Regions from separate parts of the Bifidobacterium aquikefiricola genome, predicted to be linked through region 4. Evidence: riboswitches for the same ligand, from Rfam matches in the RefSeq annotation. Region 4 holds a riboswitch; each other region holds the start of a gene.
The links. A riboswitch is a leader RNA that binds a small molecule or an ion and turns the genes downstream of it on or off. The one in region 4 is predicted to bind thiamine pyrophosphate.

Region 1 (2,200 bases), 290 kb from region 4:
GGGCGTGATCTCGTTGCGGAAACTCTTACCCATATTGGCAATGCCGAACGGGGGCTTGGAACGGGAAGAACCCATGACATTCTTGAAATCAACGAAGATGCCCTGTGCAGTTTCCGGACGCAGATAGTGCAGACTGTTGTCGTCCTGAACCGGGCCGAGGTGGGTCTGGAGCATCATGTTGAAGTCACGCGGTTCGGTCCAGTTGCCCTTGGTGCCGCAGTCTGGGCATGGAATGTCTTTCAGACCGTCCTTGGGCTCGTGGCCATGCTTCTCCAAGTATGCCTCTTCCAAGGTGTCGGCTCTGTGACGCTTGTGGCAGGTCAGGCACTCGATCAGAGGGTCATTGAAAACGGTTACGTGGCCGGAGGCAACCCATACGGCAGTAGGCAGAATGATTGATGTGTCCACGCCGACCACATCGCCACGGGTGACGACCATGGAACGCCACCATTCGCGCTTGATGTTGTCTTTCAGCGCGACGCCGAGAGGACCGTAATCCCAAGCGGAACGCGTCCCGCCATAGATTTCTCCAGCCGGGAAAACGAAGCCACGACGCTTCGCCAGCGACACAACGGCATCAAGTTTGGATTCTGACACGGAACACCTCTTGTTGGATTTCACCAGGATTTGAACGAGTTCAAGGTTATAGCCACCGCGTGACACTGACAGGCTCTCTTATCCTTGCTCATTCCTTGCTCATTCCTTGCTCTGGCGAGCATTGCAGACGGTTTCATGTCTGCGTTGTCATTTAGTCTGAAAAGGTCGTGCAGGGGAACTCGCTTGAGTTGAGAAGGTACAACCTGACCCTTGGAACCTGTTGGTTAATACCATCGTAGGGAGGCATGCAATGACTGAATCATTGCCAAACGCATCATCAATACCAAACACATCATCACTGTCGTCATTATCATTATCATCGGCATCGGCTTCGGAATCGGAATCGGCTTCGCCATTATCGTCAGCGCAATCAGAGGCAGTGCGAACAGCTGCAGTGCGATCAACTGCAGTGCGAACAGCGTCGATTTCCAAGTCTTCGCAAAACCTGTCACTGAACGATCCCGTTCGTGAACGGATCAGGACAGCGTGCGAGGAAGTTCGTCAGAAAACGCCGCTCGCACAATCATTCACGAATTTCGTAACCATCAACCTGGTTGCGAATGCGCAGCTTGCCGCAGGCGGGAGCGCGGCGATGAGCTTTCTACCCGATGACATCAAGGATATTGAGGCAATTTCCGGCGCAAGCTACATCAATGTCGGCACGCTCCTGCCCTCGTATGAGGACGCGCTGAAGGATATAGCCAAAAGCTTCTTCGAGCGCACATCACTCTGGGTTCTTGACCCTGTGGCAGCAGGACTGGGCTCGACACGAACGCGGATACTGAAAGCTTTCGCCGAATACCCTCCAACAATCGTGCGCGCGAACGCATCCGAAATCATTGCCCTGTGCGGCATTTGGGATATCAGCCTGAAAACGGATTCCAACGGCAAGGTGAATCGTCCTGCCGGCGTTGAATCCGTAGACGACGTTGACAGCGCGACCCTTCATGCCATCGAACTCGCTCGGTACCTTCGTGAACATAACGCAACGCATACCGCAGCGGTTGCCGTTTCAGGAGAACGCGATCTGGTAACCGACGGCGACCGTGTCTATCGGCTTCCCGGTGGCAATGCCATGATGACGAAAATCACCGGTGCCGGTTGCTCTCTGGGAGGTGTGACGGCAACCTATCTGGCAGTAAGCGACCCATTGACCGCAGCACTCGCAGCTTCCCTGCATTTCAACTGCGCTTCCGAACAGGCTGGCACAGTAGCTCAGGGGCCTGGCAGCTTCCAGACAGCATTCCTGGATGCCCTGTGGCAGATTCAAGCTGCAGAAATCGCAGATTCAACCATCATTGACATGCATTGAAACATCAATCGTTGCATGAAGCAATACGCGATTACACGAAGAAATACGTGATTATACAAAGAAAATCGAGGAAAGAATGAAAGTTTCAACGCAGGTCAATGATTTTCCTTCGTTACGGAAGGTACTTGACATTTCGGCCTATCTGGTAATTGGGCCAGAGAACACGAATGGTCGTGACGTGGCAACGATAGTTAAGGAAGCGCTTGCAGGTGGAATCACATGCGTGCAATTGCGCGCCAAGCACTCCGACGCTTCAGAAATCATCGCACTCGCCCGTCAGATTGCCGAAGT
Region 2 (2,200 bases), 180 kb from region 4:
CCCTTCAAGAATCGTGGATTTGCCAATGCCGGATGCTCCAAGCAGCAGCACACGTTCTCCGGCACGAATGTTGAGATTCAGATTTCGCACTGAGAAGTTACGACGTGATGCATGTCGGTATCCCCAGTTGCGCCATGACAGCGAAGCCGCCTGTCCAGCGGCTATTGCCTCCGAACGGCTGGAGAGGGAGACCTGCTCCGTCTCCGTCTCCTTCTGCGCTGTATGGGAATTCACTTCAGGAACGTGTGTCTGCATTGCCATCGCCAAATGTCTTCTCCGTTATGTTTATGTGCATGACGTTCAGGCTGTGATTCCGCGAACATCGCGGCCTGATGCAAAGCGGTCGAGCGCACCCGTATGGGCTATGGCGATATAGAGATACCACATCAGAACTCCTGCGACGAGCATGGCAGAAATGATGGTGGTTATCAGGTTGATGAATCCGTATGAGCCAGCCCAGTTGATTGCCTGAAGATTCGTGAAGAATGTATATCCCCAGCAGCCGATGCCCGCGAGCACACCAGAGAGAGCAGTCACCGCAAGATTCCACGTGCGATACATGAAGATGACGAATGCGATCTCAGCCATGAAACCCTGAACCAGACCGATATAGAGCGTGGAAATTCCCCACGCGTTGCCTAGTATGGCTTCGAGCACTGCTGCGATGACTTCCGCGTACACCGCAGCCCCTGGCTTTCGAACGATGATGGCAGCAAGAGGCCCTGCGAACAGCCACAGGCCGTTAAGCAATCCGGAAAGACCTGGAACGACAGCCTCCATAGGGCTTCCTGCGACGTTCCAGAGCAGTGCAGCCGCCCAGAAAATCAATGAACTCACCACTCCGATGACTGATGCAACGGCGATGTCGACAACCCGCCAGCGGAGTGACGTGTGCGAAGAACTTGTAACTGATGTCATGATGTGCCTTATCTCTCAGATATGCATCTCTGATGTGCATATTCCCTAAAGGCACGGGAAAGATGGACTTCCGTGCGCCGGCATTACCCGGTATACGTTCGTTCGGTCGAGGCTAGGCCTCATCTCAGCCGTCCGCAATCCGGACAGCCCCCGTGTCTGCATTCGATAATAACCTATCCCATGACCAAGGCTGGATATCGAGCGATACTCCCTATTTTCAGTTATCACATCGTGCAGCAGTCAAGCCAGCTAACTCAAGCCAGATAGCGCAAATGAGCTAGCTGGCAGAGCGTGAGACATCACTCTATCGACCTAGGGCTTGCATCAGCAAGGCTTCGGCGACGATATTCCTACGCAGTCCATAGAGCGAGATGGATTCGTTCGGACTGTGAGCATTCGATTGTGGATCTTCCGGTCCCGTAACCAGCACCTGCGCATGGGGGAACAGCCTCTGCAGTTCGGGAATGAACGGGATCGAACCTCCCTCCCCTTTGTTGATGGGTTCAACGCCGAAAGCCTGTGCCATCGCTGCCTGCGCATCCTTGACTGCTTCGCTGCTGGGATCCATAGCCCAACCCATGCCGTTCTCCAAGGGCTTGACCTCAACGACCGCTCCGAATGGCGCATGCTCCTTCAAGAATTCCGTCAATGCCTGCTGCGCTTCTTCAGGGCGTTGCGAAGGCGCCGTACGCAAGGAAAGTCTGAAGGTGGCAGAATCCGCGAGCACGTTGAATGAACCTTCAACCGGATGGGCGTCAAATCCGATGACGGAAACGCTTGGCTTGGTCCAGAGCCGGGAAGCCAAGGAATCGGTGCCGGTCATCTTCCATGACGGCAGCACGGCAGCATCATGACGAAGCGTTGCCTCATCGATATCCTGCTGAAGTCCTCCAACGGGCTCCTGACTCTTCAGCCCTGGAATCTGCAAGGAACCATCGGCATCGTACATGCTTGCAATAAGCATGGCCGCCACGGTATTCGCATCAAGAATAGGGCCGCCGAACTGGCCGGAATGCACCGGATGTCCCAGAACCCGAACGGTCACGTCAACATCCGTATTGCCGCGCAAGGATGTGGTCAGACTGGGAATCTTATCGGACCAGTTGCCCGAATCCGCAACGATGATCACATCTGATTCGAAGGCATCCTTATGAGCCTTGATGAAGGGAATGAAGCTCGGTGAGCCCATCTCCTCCTCGCCTTCGAAGAACACCTTGATGTTGACTCTCAGGTCCTCGCCCAGCGCCAGCAGACTTCCGGCATGAATGGCAATTCCGCCGCC
Region 3 (2,200 bases), 140 kb from region 4:
AGAATTTCATGTCCATGGTATGCCACACACCCATGGAATCCAGCAGAGTGCCATCGAGATCGAAAATCGCCGCCTTGCCTGCGTTCGAGGTTGACGAAATGCTCATGAGTTAACGAACCGTCTGGTTCTTGCCGACAACGGAATCATCCAAACCGTGTTCATAGAGATCCCAGAAATGGTTCGTCGGCCCATTGCCGTTGCCGAGCATAAGCCCATGCCGTATAGCCATGCTGACGTATCGTTTGGCACGCGCAATGGCCTGGTCTCTTCTATAGCCAAGCGCCAGCTGGGAAGCGATGGCCGACGAATAGGTGCAGCCCGTGCCATGCGTATTCTTCGTGTGAATTCTGGGTGCGGTGAACTCGTGGAAGCGCTCCCCGTCGAAGAGGATGTCTCTGGCGTCACCACTGGCATGGCCGCCCTTGACAAGCACGCTCAGACAGCCCATCCGCTGTATGATTTGCGCTGCCTTGCGCTGATCGTCAACGCCTTCGATGGATATGCCGGAGATTCGCTCGGCTTCGGGAATGTTGGGGGTCAGAACGTCAGCGAGCGGAATGATCGTTTCGATCAAGCTGCCCACGCAGCTTGGATCCATGAGCGGATCACCATTCTTGGCATACATGACTGGATCGATCACCACATGTTCGGGCTGGTACTGTTCAAGTTTCTCCGCCACGGCATGCATGATTGCAGCGCTGTCGAGCATGCCGATCTTGACTGCCTTGGGTGGGATGTCCTCGAAGACGGCATCGATCTGATCCTTGATGATGTTCACGTCGACGTTGTGCACGCTGATGACGCGAGCAGTATTTTCGGCAACGACCGAGGTGATGACCGATTCTGCGAACACGCCATTGGCGCTCATGGTCTTGATATCTGCCTGGACTCCAGCGCCGCCCGAGCAATCGGACCCCGCTATCGTGAGCACGGGAACCAACTGTGTTCCCTCATATGTGGCCGTGTTTGTGGTAGCGGCATCATGTATGGCCGTATGTTCCGAGGTGTTCTCCACCATTGTTCCTCCCTACGCTGGTATTAACCAACAGGTTCTAAGGGTCAGGCATATGCCTATCTCAACTCATGACGAGTTCCCCTGTAACTGACAACATGTTGAAACTAACTCGCGACACAGACAATACCTGGAAAAATCAGCGAACTATATCCGACTCGCTTCGAGCAGTTCCTGAGCGTGGCGCAACGAGGTAGCCGACTCACTGCCAGCCAGCATCCTTGCAATCTCGTGCTGTCGTGAATCGCCCTCGACCATGGTCACCTCAGTTTCGACATGGCTTCCCCGTGAACCGTCTGATGCAGATTGAACGGCTCGCTTGCTGACGGTACATTGAGTCTGCGCCCATGACGCCACCTGTGCGAGGTGAGTGACCACGATCACCTGAGCATGGCGGGAGAGCATGGCCAGTCGTCTGCCGAGCTCAACGGCTGCCTTGCCTCCGACTCCAGCGTCTACCTCGTCAAAGATGAAGACTTTGTCATGTTCCGCTGCTGAAGACGATGTCCTATGTCTCGCATCGCTGTCTGCCATGGAGAGTTCCAGGGCGAGCATCAGACGGCTCAGTTCGCCACCGGATGCGCTCTTGCCCATGGGCAGTCGTGCAGAACCTGGGAATGGCGTGAAGAGGAACTCAATATCATCGCAACCGTGTGAATCCAGCAGCCCTTCATCCACGTCAATCTGGGAAGCTTCCTTATCGGTGGAATTATTGGTGGAATTATCGGTGGAAGCGGTGTGGGCTGACTCGAGCGAAGCGTATGTGGAGTCATCGAATCGTGAAGTCACCTGAATATCAAGGCGAGACCCCTGCATGGCCAGGGAAGCGAGCTCCGAACTCACCTGAGCGCCAAGCTTCTTCGCTGCGCGCAACCGTGATTTCGAAAGTCGTACGGCACTGGTGCCGACGTCGTGAAGCAGCTTGACACGCTGCGCTTTCAGCTCGGCGACGTGTTCAGGCGATGCCTCCACATCCTCCAGTTCAAGCTGCGCCTCATCCCTCCATTGCAGCACATGCTCGACATCGGGACCCCACCGTTGGACAAGCTCGTTCAAGGTATGTATTCGACCGTTGATGGCATCCAGATCGCCGTCCTCGTCGTCATTGTCGAGTTGACCTGCGAGAGAGAACACGATGTCAGCAAGCTCCTCATCAACCGATTCGAGGCGTTTGACGCTCTCGTCGAA
Region 4 (2,200 bases):
ACGACGTCATCAGCGCCTTCATCAAATCCATGCGAGGCTCCGACGTTGATGCGGCACTGCATTATCTGGCACGCATGATTCGAGCAGGCGAAGATCCGCGCTTCATCGCCAGGCGCATCATGATCGCTTCAGCCGAAGAGGTGGGCATGGCGGCACCTCAGATTCTGCAGACCACGGTTGCGGCCGCTCAGGCTGTGGCGATGATTGGCATGCCTGAGGCTCGAATCATTCTCGCCGAGGCTGTCGTGGCCGTAGCGACGGCACCGAAATCGAACGCCAGCTACAAGGCGATGGATGCCGCACTCGCCGACGTCGACGCCGGTCATATCGGTGAAGTGCCCCTTTACTTGCGCAACGCTCCCACCAAGCTCATGAAAGCGTGGGGCAACCATGAAGGCTACCAGTATGCCCATGATGCGCCCGGAGCCGTTGCCGAGCAGGAATACATGCCTGAGGAACTCAGAGGGCATGAATACTATCATCCCAATGATCGAGGCTACGAGCACGATATCGGTGCGCGTCTCAAACGCATTCGTGAGATTCTCCATGGTGACAAGCCGGGCAGTCCACACAAGAATCTATCGTGAATCCTGCAAGACACGGGAGCTGGAAAGCTGAGAGGGAGATGCAACAATCTCCGACCGTTGAACGTGAAGCGGCTAATACCGTCGAACGAAGTCAATTCCTATCTTGGTAATCCTTCTCGTGATACCTATGTCTGTTCTCGCTCGCCTTCACATGAGTCATTCGTGCGCAATCCGACGAAAGCAGACGAGATTATCGGAGGAGAACATGTCTGCACTTATGCAACATACGACGAACAGTACTATCTCGGCCGGTTCAACGGCTGCGGATGCTGCTGCAACTCACCACTCAATATCAAATAACTCAATGTCACACAATTCAGTTTCAGCACCGGACAGGCCTGTTTCGGCAACAGACGACCCTGTTTCGGCAACAGATAACGCTGTTTCAGCAATACATGATGCTGAATCGCAAGATTCCAAAGGCGACACCGTTGCAAGGCGACGCATCAACGCCCATTGGCGTCCCATCGACATCACGGTCACCTCGGTTATTGCCGTCGCATCCGGACTTGTCTTTTGGATGTTCGATCTTGTCGTTACTGCGCCTACAGCTTTTCTGGAGGGGCTTGTTCCCGGACTTTCTGGATTGATCAGTGGTTTCTGGTACATAGCCGGACCCTTGGCCATCATCATCGTGCGAAAGCCCGGCGCGGCAATCTACGCCGAAACCATCGGCGGGCTGCTGGAACTCGCGCTCGGCAACCAGTGGGGATTCTCCGGTTCGCTGGTGGCGGGTCTGGTGCAGGGCATCTTCAGCGAACTGGTGTTCGCCATCGTCATGTACCGTGTCTGGAACGCGTGGACTGCCACATTGTCCGGTCTGGTCACAGGTTTCGGCGGTGCGCTGTATGCACTGTTCATCTTGCAGTCTGGATTGAAGGCAACCGGAGGCTATGTGGTAACGAACATCGTGGCGAACTGCATTTCGGGCGCGGTGATTTCCGGAATTCTCATGTGGTATCTCGCCATCGCCATCGCCAAAACAGGGGCGTTGTCACACTTTGCATCCGGGCGCATGATCAGTGGCGGCATCCGCAGCTGACCGAGCTGTCACTCGCATTGCTCAAGGCAACATCGGCAGGGAAATGAATCGTCAGTCCTCAAACGGATAGGTCATTCCCCAGATATCTCTGATGTTGTCTTCCAACGTGACCATTCGCAGTGTGTCTTCATGTGTCATTTCAGGGCATTGAGTCTCTCCATCGAGAACCGCGTTGGCTGCCGAAGCGACTTCGTATTCATATCCCGTAAGCTGCTGGGGAATGTCAACGTGCTTGGAGAGGCGGTGCCCATCTGCATAGATGTCAATGCCATCGACGTTATTGATGTTGCTGCATATCATGTATCCCTTGCTGCCCCAGACAATGCCCTGTGCGTCGCTCATGCCCAGCATGGTGCAGGTCGAAACCCCCATGTGTCCATTCTCGTAATGCAAGGTCGTGGAGCTCTGCGCATCGACGCCGGTTTCGAAGAAGGAGGCGCTGCTTTCCAGCGACGACAGATGTTGAGGTCCCAGCACCATGTCGATGAAATTCAGCGGATAGATGCCAACGTCCAGAAGCGCTCCACCTGCAAGTGCCGGGTCGACCAATCGTTGAACACCGGTGAGCGGA

Region 1: it holds a riboswitch for thiamine pyrophosphate, as region 4 does, so the genes downstream of both, QN215_RS06850 (hydroxyethylthiazole kinase) here and QN215_RS05680 (ECF transporter S component) in region 4, are expected to answer to the same signal.
Region 2: it holds a riboswitch for thiamine pyrophosphate, as region 4 does, so the genes downstream of both, QN215_RS06375 (ECF transporter S component) here and QN215_RS05680 (ECF transporter S component) in region 4, are expected to answer to the same signal.
Region 3: it holds a riboswitch for thiamine pyrophosphate, as region 4 does, so the genes downstream of both, thiD (bifunctional hydroxymethylpyrimidine kinase/phosphomethylpyrimidine kinase) here and QN215_RS05680 (ECF transporter S component) in region 4, are expected to answer to the same signal.

Annotation. Positions count from the first base shown of each region.
Region 1 is NZ_CP129674.1:1,604,678-1,606,877, forward strand. It holds gene QN215_RS06845 (glycine--tRNA ligase) at 1-597, opposite strand, end outside; TPP riboswitch at 759-857, shown strand; gene QN215_RS06850 (hydroxyethylthiazole kinase) at 1,007-1,909, shown strand; gene thiE (thiamine phosphate synthase) at 1,986-2,200, shown strand, end outside.
Region 2 is NZ_CP129674.1:1,490,235-1,492,434, forward strand. It holds gene QN215_RS06370 (ATP-binding cassette domain-containing protein) at 1-255, opposite strand, end outside; gene QN215_RS06375 (ECF transporter S component) at 301-918, opposite strand; TPP riboswitch at 970-1,082, opposite strand; gene QN215_RS06380 (dipeptidase) at 1,223-2,200, opposite strand, start outside.
Region 3 is NZ_CP129674.1:1,458,816-1,461,015, forward strand. It holds gene QN215_RS06250 (HAD family hydrolase) at 1-106, opposite strand, end outside; gene thiD (bifunctional hydroxymethylpyrimidine kinase/phosphomethylpyrimidine kinase) at 110-1,018, opposite strand; TPP riboswitch at 1,008-1,108, opposite strand; gene recN (DNA repair protein RecN) at 1,160-2,200, opposite strand, start outside.
Region 4 is NZ_CP129674.1:1,314,316-1,316,515, reverse strand. It holds gene QN215_RS05685 (replication-associated recombination protein A) at 1-587, shown strand, start outside; TPP riboswitch at 590-694, shown strand; gene QN215_RS05680 (ECF transporter S component) at 892-1,629, shown strand; gene QN215_RS05675 (Gfo/Idh/MocA family protein) at 1,681-2,200, opposite strand, start outside.